Regions from separate parts of the Shinella sp. S4-D37 genome, predicted to be linked through region 3. Evidence: predicted binding sites of a transcription regulator. Region 3 holds the regulator's gene; each other region holds the start of a gene.
The links. The regulator LexA, encoded in region 3, represses DNA repair genes until DNA is damaged. The targets are predictions, from matches to a motif close to TGTTCNNNNTGTGTTCNG.

Region 1 (4,310 bases), 580 kb from region 3:
CGAATTCGAGGCCCTTGGCCGAGTGGAGCGTCATGATCGAGACGGCGTCGAGGTTCTCGTTCTGCTCGGCATCCATGACCAGCGAGACGTGCTCCAGGAAGCCGCGCAGGGATTCGAAGGCCTCCATCGAGCGGATGAGTTCCTTGAGGTTTTCCAGGCGGCCCGGCGCCTCGGCCGACTTGTCGGCCTGCCACATGGCGGTATAGCCGCTCTCGTCGAGGATCTGCTCGGCAAGCTCGGTGTGCGGCATGGTCTCCAGCAGCGACTGCCAGCGGCGGAAATCCGTGACGACGTCGAAGAGGGCCTTGCGCGCCTTCGGCTTCAGTTCGTCGGTTTCGACGATATCGGCCGCGGCGGCGAGCATGGGGATGTCTCGGGCGCGGGCATAGTCGTGCAGGTTGCGGATCGTCGTATCGCCGAGGCCGCGCTTCGGCGTGTTGACGATGCGCTCGAAGGCGAGATCGTCGGCCGGCTGGCTGACCAGGCGGAAATAGGCCATCGCATCGCGGATTTCGAGCCGTTCATAAAAACGCGGGCCGCCGATGACGCGGTAGTTGAGGCCGAGCGTGACGAAACGGTCTTCGAATTCGCGCATCTGGAAGGAGGCACGGACCAGGATCGCCATGTCGTTCAGCTTGTGCTCCTTGCGCTGGAGCTGCTCGATCTCCTCGCCGACGGCGCGGGCCTCTTCCTCCGAATCCCAGGCGGCATGCACGACGACCTTGTCGTCGTCGGGATCGCGCCGGTCGGTGAAGAGGGTCTTGCCGAGACGATCCTCGTTATGGGCGATGAGATGGCCGGCGGCGCCGAGGATATGGGCGGTGGAGCGGTAGTTGCGCTCCAGCTTGATGACCTTGGCGCCCGGAAAGTCCTTCTCGAAGCGCAGGATATTGTCTACCTCCGCGCCGCGCCAGCCGTAGATCGACTGGTCGTCGTCGCCCACGCAGCAGACGTTCTGCGGCGTGCCCTTCGGCCGCTGGGCGAGAAGGCGCAGCCACATGTACTGCGCGGTGTTGGTGTCCTGGTACTCGTCGACGAGAATGTAGCGGAATTTCTGGTGGTATTCGGCAAGCACGTCCGGATTGGCGCGGAACAGGCGGATCGGGTGCAGCAGAAGGTCGCCGAAATCGCAGGCGTTCAGCGTCTTCAGGCGGTTCTGGTAGGCGATGTAGAGTTCGCGGCCCTTGCCGTTGGCAAAGGCGCGCGCGTCGCCCTCGGGGATCTGCGCGGGATCGAGCCCCTTGTTCTTCCAGGTGTCGATCATGCCGGCGAACTGTTTTGCCGGCCAGCGCTTGTCGTCGATGCCCTCGGCCTGGATGATCTGCTTGATTAGCCGCACCACGTCGTCGGTGTCGAGGATCGAGAAATCCGAGCGGAGGCCGACGAGTTCGGCATGGCGGCGCAGCAGCTTCACGCCGATCGAGTGGAAGGTGCCGAGCCAGGGCATGCCCTCGACGGCGCCGCCGACGAGGAGGCCGATGCGCTCCTTCATCTCGCGCGCCGCCTTGTTGGTGAAGGTCACGGCCAGCATCTGGCTGGGGAAGGCCCGGCCGGTGGCGAGGATATGGGCGATGCGGGTGGTCAGCACGCGCGTCTTGCCGGTGCCGGCACCCGCGAGCACCAGAAGGGGGCCGTCGAGCGTTTCCACCGCCTCGCGCTGCTCGGGATTGAGGCCGGAGAGGTAATCCGGCGCCCGGTGCGAGTCGCGCGCCGCCATGGCGCGCGCGGCGATGCCGCCCGTCGGCTTGGCCGGTGCGTCGGGCTTGCCGGCGAGCTGCGGGTCCTCGTCGAAGAAGGGAATGTCGTCGTAACCGCTGATCATGCGGCTCAATGTAGTGATTCGGTCCCGAAAGGCCAGTTTTCCGTTCTGCTTTTATTCCGCGGGAAAGAAGAATGGCCGGAAGATTGTGGAAAGCGGTGCGGTTCAGGGCTTTCGGCGGTCGGCGTCGAAGACCTCGTCCACGGGCACCTGCAGGGCCGTTGCGAGCTGGTTGGTCTTGCCGGCGAGCGAGACGATGGCCAGAAGTTCGGCATATTGCGCATCCGTCATGCCCTTGGCTTTCGCGGCGGCAGTGTGGGAATGGACGCAGTAGCTGCAGCCGTTCGTCACCGACACGGCGATGTAGAGCATTTCCTTGACGAGCGGGTCGAGCGTCGAGGGTGCCGCCATGACGGCCTTCACCTCCGTCCAGGTGCGCTCCAGCAGCGCCGGGTCGAAGGCGAGGTAGCGCCACATGTTGTTGACGAAGTCCGATTTGCGGGTGGCGCGGATATCGTCGAACACCGCTTTCACACGCGGGTCGGCTTCCAGGTTGTCGGCGGGCTTGACGGTGCTCATGGTTCCTCCGGAAAGCGTGGCCGGCGGCAGCGCCGCCGGCCGGACAAAAGGATCAGGCCAGCGCGATGACGCGGGACGGGCCGCCCGTGCCGCCGCGCACTTTTGGCGCGCCGACGATGAGGGTCGCGCCCTTGGCCGGAAGCTGGTCCAGATTGGCCGCCGCTTCAAGCCCCCAGTGGCCGGAGGCCAGCCAGGAATAGTGCGTGGCGAAATCCGGCGACATGCCGTAGTCGAGCGAGAGCGTATCGACGGCGATGCCGACGGCGCTGGAATTCTCGGCAAGATACTGCACCGCTTCGACATGGAAGCCGGGGAAGTGCATCTTGCCCTCGCCATCGGCATTGCGGAACTTGTCGGTGCCGAGATGCTTGTCCCAACCGGAGAGAAGCGCCACGCAGGCCCGTTCCGGCAGGTCCCCATTGGCGGAAATCCAGGCCTTGATGTCGTCCGGCGTCAATTGCGCATCGGCGTTGGCGGCGGCCTTCTCCCGGATGTCGATGACGGCGAGCGGCACGACGAGATCGGCAACCGGGATCTCCGCCACCGACTTGCCGTCCTCGGAGAAATGCAAGGGCGCGTCGAGATGGGTGCCGGTATGCTCGTTGACGCGCAGTTCGAAGAGGTTGAACTTGTGCTCCTTGTAATTGAACTTCTGCTCGCGCCAGAACTGCTGTTCCCCGAAGAAGGTCGGGAATTCCTCGTGGAGTTCGTGGGTAAGGTCCGTGGCCGTCGTCGGCGCCTGGGCGAGCGCCGGGCTGAGCGCCCCGGAGCTTGCGGCGGCAACCGTTGCCGCGCCCGCGGCGGCGGCGCGGAAAAAGCTTCTCCTCGAAAGCATGCGATTCTTGACGATATCGATGACGCAGGCGTCACACATGGAATTCCCCCCTGTCGTTCAAATGCGTTGATGAAAGGATACTGAAACGCGCGCGGCCGCTGGGGCCGGGAAAATGCTATCACAAGCGCAGGAGGCGTCCAGCCATGCCCGTGCGCGCAAAGGGGGCGGGAAGGGAAGATTTCTCCGCCTTTTCTTACATTTCGGTAACAGAGCGGCCCGCCAATCTTACATTTCGGTAATGAATGCATTCTTTCATTGCCCGTTCATTTTCAAAGCGGGATACTTGGCCTATGTCGCGCCACCAGGACAGGCGACGGTTCGCTTCCTTCGGAGACAGATTGCATGCGGGTTTGGAAACAGCTCCTCATAAGCCTTGGCGCCATTTCGGCGGGCGTCCTGCTCTGGGGGCGCTTCGTGCCCGGCGCGAACGCCACGCTGGAGGCCACGGGCCTGCCCGGTGCGCTCGTCGCGGTCATCGCGCCGGCGGGTGACGGCGATGCGCAGGAAGGCCGCCAGGGCGGTCGCCGCGGCGGTTTCGGCGGCGGGCCGGCGCTGGTCGCGACCAAGCCCGTCGCCATGTCCATCGTCAACGACCGGCTGAACGCCATCGGCGACGGCGAGGCGATCCGCACCGTGACGGTGACGCCCTATTCGACCGGCAACCTCACGGAAGTGCTCGTCGAATCGGGCGACCGGGTGGAGCAGGGGCAGGTGATCGCCCGCCTCGACAGCGACGAGCAGCGTATCGCCGCCGACCAGGCGCGCGTGGCGCGGGAAAGCGCCCGGCAGAAGCTGACGCGCATCGAGAGCCTCAAGTCCACCATGAGCATCGCCGAACTGCAGGACGCCCAGACGGCGGTGCAGGCGGCGGAACTCGCCCTGCAGAACGCGGAACTGGCGCTGCGCCGCCGCGACATCACCGCGCCCTACAGCGGCGTGGTCGGCATCATCTCCGTCAATCCCGGCGATTACGTCACCATGTCGTCCGCGATCGCCCGCGTCGACGACCGCTCGGAAATCCTCGTCGACTTCTGGGTGCCGGAGCGCTTCGTCACCAGCGTGCGCGTCGGCGGCGCCGTGACGGCGACGGCGGTCGCCCGGCCGGGCGAGACCTTCACCGGCGCGGTGCAGGCGATC
Region 2 (4,310 bases), 150 kb from region 3:
CGCCATGGCCGACTACCTCGCCGAGCTTGCCGGCAAATACCCGATCTTCTCGATCGAGGACGGCATGGCGGAAGACGACTGGGACGGCTGGAAGGCGCTGACCGACAAGATCGGCAAGAAGGTGCAGCTCGTCGGCGACGACCTGTTCGTGACCAACTCGGCGCGCCTTCGCGACGGCATCAAGATGGGCGTCGGCAACTCGATCCTCGTCAAGGTCAACCAGATCGGCTCGCTCTCCGAGACGCTCGACGCCGTGGAGACCGCGCACAAGGCGAGCTACACCGCCGTCATGTCGCACCGCTCGGGCGAGACCGAGGATTCGACGATCGCCGACCTTGCCGTCGCCACCAACTGCGGCCAGATCAAGACCGGTTCGCTCGCCCGCTCCGACCGCACCGCCAAGTACAACCAGCTGATCCGCATCGAGGAACAGCTCGGCGCCCAGGCGAAATACGCCGGCCGCGGCATCCTGCGCGGCTGATCGGTCCCACGGCATTTTTCGGCGGCAGCGTGCAAGCGCTGCCGCCGTTTTTGTTTTATGAGGGGCCAGGCTGCAGGCATCTCTTCGACGGAAAGCAAGTGCATCCGGGATTCGACATTGCCGCTCTTCCCTTCTCCCCTCGGGGAGAAGGTGGCCCGAAGGGTCGGATGAGGGGGATGTCGATGAAAGGACGGTTTTTGGCGTGCCGCCCGCTCATCCGCCTGCCGGCACCTTTCCCCGGGGGAGAAGGGGAATGTGGCGCAGGCTTCATTCCACACGCCAGGGCCTTGCCGTTGGGGAGCTCTTCGGCCGACCGGAAGGGCAGGGCAGGCCGTGCGGCTGCCCCGCATGGCGGCTCAGTCCGCCAGCGCCACGGCGATTTCCGCCGCCAGCCGCGCATTGTTCTCGACGAGCGCGATATTGGTCTTGAGGCTGCGGCCGTCCGTCAGGCGGAACAGGCTGTCGAGCAGGTAGGGCGTCACGGCCTTGCCGGCGATCTCGTCGCGTTCGGCATTGTCGAGCGCGCGGGCGATGTAGATCTCCATCTCCTCGCGTTCGATCTCGTCGGCCTGCGGCACCGGATTGGCGATCAGCATGCCGCCGTCGACGCCGAGCTGGTCGCGCACCCTCTGGAAATTGGCGATGGCGGCCGGGCTGTTCAGCGTCAGCGGGCTCTTGAGGCCCGAATCGCGCGACCAGAAGGCCGGGAAGACCGGGCTGTCATAGGTGACGACGGGCACGCCGCGCGTTTCCAGCACTTCCAGCGTCTTCGGGATGTCGAGGATCGCCTTAGCGCCCGCGCAGACGACGATGACGCCGGTGCGCGACAGTTCGTCGAGGTCGGCGGAGATGTCGAAGGTCTCCTCGGCCTTGCGGTGCACGCCGCCGATGCCGCCGGTCGCAAAAACCCTGATGCCGGCGCGGGCTGCGCCGATCATCGTCGCCGCCACGGTGGTCGCGCCCGTGCGGCGCTCGGCGATGGCGAAGGCGAGGTCGGCGCGCGACAGCTTCATGGCGCCCTCGGTCTGCGCCAGCTTTTCCAGCCGCGCCTCGTCGAGGCCGATATGCAGCACGCCGTCGATGACGGCGATGGTCGCCGGCACGGCGCCTTTCTCGCGGATGATGCGCTCGACGCTGCGGGCCATGTCGAGATTGCCCGGATAGGGCATGCCGTGGGTGATGATCGTCGATTCGAGCGCGACGATCGGCGCGCCGCGGCTCTTGGCGGCGGCGACTTCGTCCGAATACTGCATCGGCAGGAGGGTGGAAACGGGTCTGGTCATGCGGTGTCCTTGCAGGAATTTCGGCAAAAAAGTCTCATGCCATTCCTTCGGCCTCCGGCACAAGGGAAAGTGCGGCCTGAAGGGCCGCCTGCGACATTTCTTCGGAGACGGCAAGCGGCGAGCGCACGGTGATCGCCGCGGCGGCGACCCCGCGGCGCAGCGCCTCGCCGATAGCGTGGCCGGCCATCCAGGCATCGAGGAAGCCGGAGGCAAGCGAATCGCCCGCCCCGGTGACGTCGCCGAGCGCGGGCGCTTGCGGCGGCGCGACACGCACGGCGCCCTTCGCGTCGAAGGCGATGATGCCCTTGCCGCCGCGCGTCACGACGCCGGCGGGAAGGCCGGCCGCGCGCAGCGCCTTCGGCCAGTCGGCCGGGTCCTCCGGCGCCGCGCCCGTCAGCGCGCGGGCCTCCGCCTCGTTCATGAAGAGGAAGGCGAGGGCGGGAAGGCTCTCCTGGAACCGCGGCACTTTCGCCGGGGAGATGGCGATGCCGGCGATATGCACGCCGGCCGCGCCCGCCGCCGCCGTCATGGCCGCCAGCGTCTCGGCCGGCAGGTTGGCGTCGGTGAGGATCAGCCCCGCCGTCGCGATCGCCTCGCGCATCGCCCGCTGCTGCAGGCGGCGCGGCGAGAACAGGCGGTAGAGCTCCATGTCCGCCAGCGCGATGACGAGGTTGCCGTCCCGCTCGATGATCGCCGTATAGCTCGGCGTCGCCCGGTCGAGGAAGGTGAAGGGCCTGTCCTCGACGTCGGCCGCCGCCGCCGCGGCCGCCACGACGGCGCCGTCCGCATCGCCCCCGCGCGGCGAGACGAGCCGCACCGTCCGGCCGAGCCTCGAAAGGTTGCGCGCCGCGTTGAAGGCGCCGCCGCCCGCCTCCACGAACCAGGCGCCGGGATTGCTCGCCCCCGGCGCCGTCTCGCCGGCGATGCGTCCGCGCCTGTCCACATGGGCGCCGCCCATCACCAGTATCGTCTTTCCCGTCATCGTCTTCCTTCATTCCCGCGGGGCGCGCGATTCGCCGGCAAGAGCGACGCGTCCACGCGGGTACATCCTTGTTCCGCCACGGCTTTCAACAGACGTAAACGAAAAGAGAACACACGCTCGATTCACGAAATCATTCAAATGGATGAATGGACCTTGCAAAAAGAGAACAAAATGTGTACATAGCTTTCATCGACGGCTTCGTTGCCTGTCTTGCTTCAATAACCTAAAGGTGGACCAAATGGCACAGAACACTTTGCGGCTCGTAGAGGATAAAGCAGTGGATAAAAGCAAGGCACTCGAAGCGGCACTCTCCCAGATCGAGCGCGCCTTCGGCAAGGGCTCCATCATGAAGCTCGGCGGAAAGGACAGCATCATCGAGATCGAGACGGTGTCGACGGGCTCGCTCAGCCTCGACGTCGCGCTCGGCATCGGCGGCCTGCCCAAGGGCCGCATCGTCGAGATCTACGGCCCGGAAAGCTCGGGCAAGACGACGCTGGCGCTGCAGACCATTGCCGAATCCCAGAAGACGGGCGGCATCTGCGCCTTCGTCGATGCCGAGCACGCGCTCGACCCGGTCTATGCCCGCAAGCTCGGCGTCGATCTCCAGAACCTGCTGATCTCGCAGCCCGACACCGGCGAGCAGGCGCTCGAGATCACCGACACGCTGGTGCGTTCCGGCGCCGTCGACGTGCTGGTCGTCGATTCGGTCGCCGCGCTGACGCCGCGCGCCGAAATCGAGGGCGAGATGGGCGAGAGCCTGCCGGGCCTGCAGGCGCGCCTGATGAGCCAGGCGCTGCGCAAGCTCACCGCCTCGATCTCCAAGTCCAACACGATGGTGATCTTCATCAACCAGATCCGCATGAAGATCGGCGTCGTCTACGGTTCGCCGGAAGTGACGACGGGCGGCAACGCGCTGAAGTTCTACGCCTCCGTCCGCCTCGACATCCGCCGCATCGGCGCCGTCAAGGATCGCGACGAGGTGATCGGCAACCAGACGCGCGTCAAGGTCGTCAAGAACAAGATGGCCCCGCCCTTCAAGCAGGTCGAGTTCGACATCATGTACGGCGAGGGCGTCTCCAAGACGGGCGAGCTCATCGACCTCGGCGTCAAGGCGGGCATCGTGGAGAAGTCCGGCGCCTGGTTCTCCTACAACAGCCAGCGCCTCGGCCAGGGCCGCGAGAACGCCAAGACGTTCCTGCGCGACAATCCGGATCTCGCCCGCGAGATCGAGACGGCGCTGCGCCAGAATGCCGGCCTCATCGCCGACCGCTTCCTGGAGAACGGCGGGCCGGATCCGAACGACGCGAACGACGCGGACGACGCGGCCGGCATGTAATCGCCGCGCAACGGTTTCGCAAAACAGCAAAGACCGGCCTCTTCTTCGCGAAAGGCCGGTTTTTTGGTGTCTGGACAGGCGCCGAGGCGGGCGATAAAAGCCTTCAGTTCTCGCGCGCGCCAAGGTTTTCGACCGTCCGCATCCTTAAGCGGCAGGCGCGGGCGGTTTCGACGGAATTCGCGAAAGGGCGGCCTTGGGGTCTTCCGGGCGGGCACTCCGGCCGGCGAG
Region 3 (4,310 bases):
CGCTCTGGCCGGCCTGGCGCCTGCGCCATCGCGAGGACTGGACCGCGCTTGCGGCCGGCGCTGCGCTCCTCCTTCCCGTCGGCATGCTGCTGGCGGCGTTCGAAAGCGCGCGGCTCGGCACGGTCGTGCTTGATGCGCCGGTCACCACCGAGATCAGCGGCCGGGTGTTGTCGCGCGAAAGCGACGACCGGGGCGCGATCCGCTACCGCGTCGCGCTCGATACGACCCGCGACCCGGTGCTGAAACGGCCGCCCCGCGTGGTGACGGTGCTGGCCCGCAGCCCGCATGCGCCTATTGCGATCGGCGGCGGCATAACCGGGCGGGCACGGCTCGCGCCGGCCTCCGGCCCGGCGCTTGTGAACCTCAACGACTTCGCCTTCGACGCCTATTTCGCCGGCACCGGCGCCGTCGGCTATTTCTACCGCGCCCCGACCGCGGTTGCCTTGGCCGCGCCGGGCGTCGTGGACCGGATCCGCCAGGAGATCGCGGCCTGGCGAAGCAACCTCACCGAGCATATCCGGGGCCGGATCGGCGGGGATGCCGGCGCGATCGCCGCGGCGCTGGTGACCGCCGAGCAGCGGGCGATCGGCACTGAGACGGTGGAGGCGCTGCGGCAGGCGGGGCTTGCCCATGTGCTCGCCATTTCCGGGCTGAACATGGTGCTCGCGGCGGGCACGTTCCTTGTCGGCGCGCGGGGGCTGATGGCGCTGATCCCGGGCTTTTGCGAGCGCTATCCCGCCAAGAAGATCGCCGCCGCCGGCGCGCTCGTCATGGTGACGCTCTACATCCTCGTCTCCGGCGGCGCGATCTCCGCCGTGCGCTCCTGGATCATGATCTGCATCATGCTGGTGGCGGTGCTGTTCGGCCGCGCCGCGATCAGCCTGCGCAACGTGGCGCTGTCGGCGATCGTCATCCTCGCCGTCACCCCCTCCGCCGTCACCAATCCGGGCTTCCAGATGTCCTATGCGGCGACGCTCGGCCTCGTCGCCGGCTATGCCGCCTGGCGCGAGCGTCCGGTGCGGCGGGAGGGCGGGGAAGGGCGCTTCAAACTGTTCGGCGGCGCGCTGGGGCGCTTCCTAGGCGGGCTCATGCTGTCCTCGCTGATCGGCGGGGTCTCGACGCTGGTCTATTCCGTCGGCCATTTCCATCGCATCCCGGCCTATGGGCTTGCCGGCAACCTGCTCGCCATGCCCGTCATCAGCGCCGTCGTCATGCCCTTCGGCCTTGTCGCGGTGCTGCTGATGCCCTTCGGGCTCGACGCCGTGCCCTTCGCGATCATGGGCAAGGGCATCGAGTGGATGATCGCGCTTTCGATGTGGGTCGCGGGCTGGAAGGGCGAGATCGTCACCGGCCGCATCCCGCCCGCCGCCTTCCTGCTGATCGGCCTCGGCGGCGGGCTCGTCTGCATCCTGCGCACGCGGCTGCGCCATGCCGGAACGCTGCTTGCCGCCCTCGGCCTTGCGATCGCCTGCCTTCCCGCCGCGGGCGCCAGGCCGGAAATGCTGGTATCGGAGGACGGCCGCCTGGTCGCCATCCTGCGCGGCGAAACCGTCGCGACGAACCGTGCAAGGCCCTCCGACTTCATCTATTCCCAGTGGCGGCGGGCCTTGCGGCTCGGCGATCTTGCAAAACCGCAAACGCGCAGGAGCGAGGGCCTGACCCTGGAGGAAACGGATGATACTGCGGCAAGCGGGAAACCGCCGCGCCGCAAGGCCGACCGGCAGAAGGCGAAGGAGGCCATGGCGTGGGCGCTCGCGGCAGCCCGGACGGGCGGAAGTTTCGTCTGCGAGGCGAAGGCATTCTGCGCCGCCGTCTCGCCGAGCGGCTGGCGGGTCGTCACCCTGGACGACGTCGCCTTCCTGGGGACGGCCTGCGATGCCGCGGACCTCGTCGTCGTGCCCTTTGCCCTGCGGCTGGAAGCCTGCCGCTCCGGCGCCCGCCTGGTGACGGCGCGTCACCTCAGGCGAACCGGTGCCCTCGAAATCCGGCCGGCGGCCGAAGGGGCTTCCGGCACCTTTTCAGAGGCACACATGACGCCCGCCGTGGAAAGCCTCGACCGGCCCTGGACCCGCCACCGCACCTATGACTGGCGCACCGGCAGCTTCGATCCGCCGAAGGATCAATGATAGCGGCGGATGAGGCCGACCAGCTTGCCCTGGATCTTCACCCGGTCCGGCCCGAAGATGCGGGTCTCGTAGGCGGGGTTTGCCGCTTCGAGCGCGATGGAGGCACCCTTGCGGCGGAAGCGCTTGAGCGTCGCCTCCTCCTCGTCGACGAGGGCGACGATGATCTCGCCGGGATTGGCGCTGCTGGCCGTGCGGATGATCACCGTGTCGCCGTCGAGGATGCCGGCCTCGATCATCGAATCGCCCTTGACCTCCAGCGCATAGTGATCGCCGTTGCCGATCATCTCGGCCGGCACGGTGATGTCGTGGGTGTTGTTCTGGATGGCGGAGATCGGCACGCCGGCGGCGATGCGGCCCATGACCGGAACGGAGACGGAGGAGGAAATCTCCGCAACGGGCGTGCGCTGCGGCGGGGCGGCGACGGCTGGCGGCTGCTTGCCGCGGCTGCCCTCGATGACGGCCGGCGAAAAGCCGCGGCGCGGCTGCAGGCTCTGGCTATAGGCTTCGGGAAGCTTGATCACCTCCAGCGCGCGGGCCCGGTTCGGCAGGCGCCGGATGAAGCCGCGCTCCTCCAGCGCCGTGATGAGGCGGTGGATGCCCGACTTGGACGCGAGATCCAGCGCATCCTTCATCTCGTCGAACGAGGGAGGAATGCCGGACTCCTTCATCCGTTCATGAATGAACAGGAGAAGTTCCTGTTGTTTCCGCGTGAGCATGGCCCCTCCACCGAGAATCGAGTGAAACAAATCCAGAACGGACACTATCTGTTCCATATGTGTTCCGCAAGGGGTTGCTGAAACAATAATAATACTGTTCAGGCGGAGGGTTCGCGCAGGAGAAGCACAGTGCAGGGCGCGCCCGCGGGGATCGCGGGCGCGTGCGGCGGGCGGATGAGGAGGCCTTCGGAGGCCGCGAAAGCCTTCATCATGGAAGAATCCTGCTTGTCCAGTGGCGTGACCATGAGGTCGCCGGCGGGGCCACGGGCAAGGCGTGCGCGCACATAGTCCTGCCGATGGTCGTTTTCCTTGAGGGGCACGGCGGCGATTGCCGGATACTCGCGGCTTACCGCCGGCAGGTGCGCGAGGCGGCGCACGAGGGGAACGAGGAAGAGGTGGGAGCAGACGAGACTCGAGACGGGATTGCCGGGCAGGCCCATGACGTGCACGGCGCCGAGGCGGCCGACCATCAGCGGCTTTCCCGGGCGCATGGCGATGCGCCAGAAGTCGAGCTCCATGCCGGCCTCGCCGAGCACGGGCTGCACGAGGTCGAAGTCCCCGACGGAGGCGCCGCCGAGCGTGACGAGCCCATCGATATCGAGCGACAGCGCCCGGCGCACGGCCTGAAGCATCGCCTCCTTGTCGTCCGCGACGATCCCGAGGTCGATCACCTGCGCGCCGGCCGCACGGGCGAGGGCCGCGACGCCGTACGTGTTGGAGGCGATGATCTGGCTGGTTCCCGGCGGCGTGCCGGGCGGCACGAGTTCGTCGCCGGTGGCGAGCACGGCAATGCGTGGGCGGGCATAGACGGACAGCGCCGCATGGTTCATGGCCGCCGCGACCGTCAGGCGGCCGGCATCGAGCATGTCGCCGGCTTTCAGGACGACCTCGCCTTCGGAAAAATCCTGGCCTCGCGGGCGGATGTGGCGGCCCTTCGGCGTGAGGAAGGTGGTGCGGATGCGGCCGTCCTCCAGCACCGCGGCGTCTTCCTGCAGGAGCACGGTATCGGCGAAGGCCGGCAGCGGGGCGCCGGTGAAGATGCGCACGGCCTCGCCGGGACCGGCGGTGCCTTCGAAGGCGTGGCCGGCGGAAGACATGCCTGCAACGGTCAGGATCGAGCCGAGCGCGGCGATATCCGCGTGGCGCACGGCATAGCCGTCCATCGCGGAATTGTCGAAGGGCGGCTGCGTCAGCCGGGCGGCGACGTCCTCTGCCAGCACGCGGCCGTCGGCCTCATGCAGCGGGACCGTCTCGGTGCGCCGGGTCGGCCGGGCGGTGGAAAGCAGGCGATGGAGGGCGTCTTCGACGGGCAGCAGCGACATCAGCCGGCGTCTCCGCGCCGGTAGTCGCCGGAGCGGCCGCCGGATTTCTCCACGAGGCGGATGCCGCCTATCTCCATCTCCCGGTCGGCGGCCTTCGCCATGTCGTAGATGGTGAGGCAGGCGACGCTGACGGCGGTGAGCGCCTC

Region 1: the regulator LexA is predicted to act here: its motif matches at 1,864-1,881, upstream of AB3G45_RS13580 (ATP-dependent helicase).
Region 2: the regulator LexA is predicted to act here: its motif matches at 2,909-2,926, upstream of recA (recombinase RecA).

Annotation. Positions count from the first base shown of each region.
Region 1 covers NZ_JBFNXL010000005.1:1,272,688-1,276,997, forward strand. Annotated here, with positions in the region: gene AB3G45_RS13580 (ATP-dependent helicase) at 1-1,822, opposite strand, end outside; gene AB3G45_RS13585 (carboxymuconolactone decarboxylase family protein) at 1,925-2,338, opposite strand; gene AB3G45_RS13590 (cyclase family protein) at 2,391-3,212, opposite strand; gene AB3G45_RS13595 (efflux RND transporter periplasmic adaptor subunit) at 3,516-4,310, shown strand, end outside.
Region 2 covers NZ_JBFNXL010000005.1:1,703,398-1,707,707, forward strand. Annotated here, with positions in the region: gene eno (phosphopyruvate hydratase) at 1-481, shown strand, start outside; gene AB3G45_RS15670 (pseudouridine-5'-phosphate glycosidase) at 838-1,764, opposite strand; gene AB3G45_RS15675 (carbohydrate kinase family protein) at 1,799-2,746, opposite strand; gene recA (recombinase RecA) at 2,985-4,082, shown strand.
Region 3 covers NZ_JBFNXL010000005.1:1,853,629-1,857,938, reverse strand. Annotated here, with positions in the region: gene AB3G45_RS16420 (ComEC/Rec2 family competence protein) at 1-2,126, shown strand, start outside; gene lexA (transcriptional repressor LexA) at 2,120-2,842, opposite strand; gene glp (gephyrin-like molybdotransferase Glp) at 2,941-4,164, opposite strand; gene moaC (cyclic pyranopterin monophosphate synthase MoaC) at 4,164-4,310, opposite strand, start outside.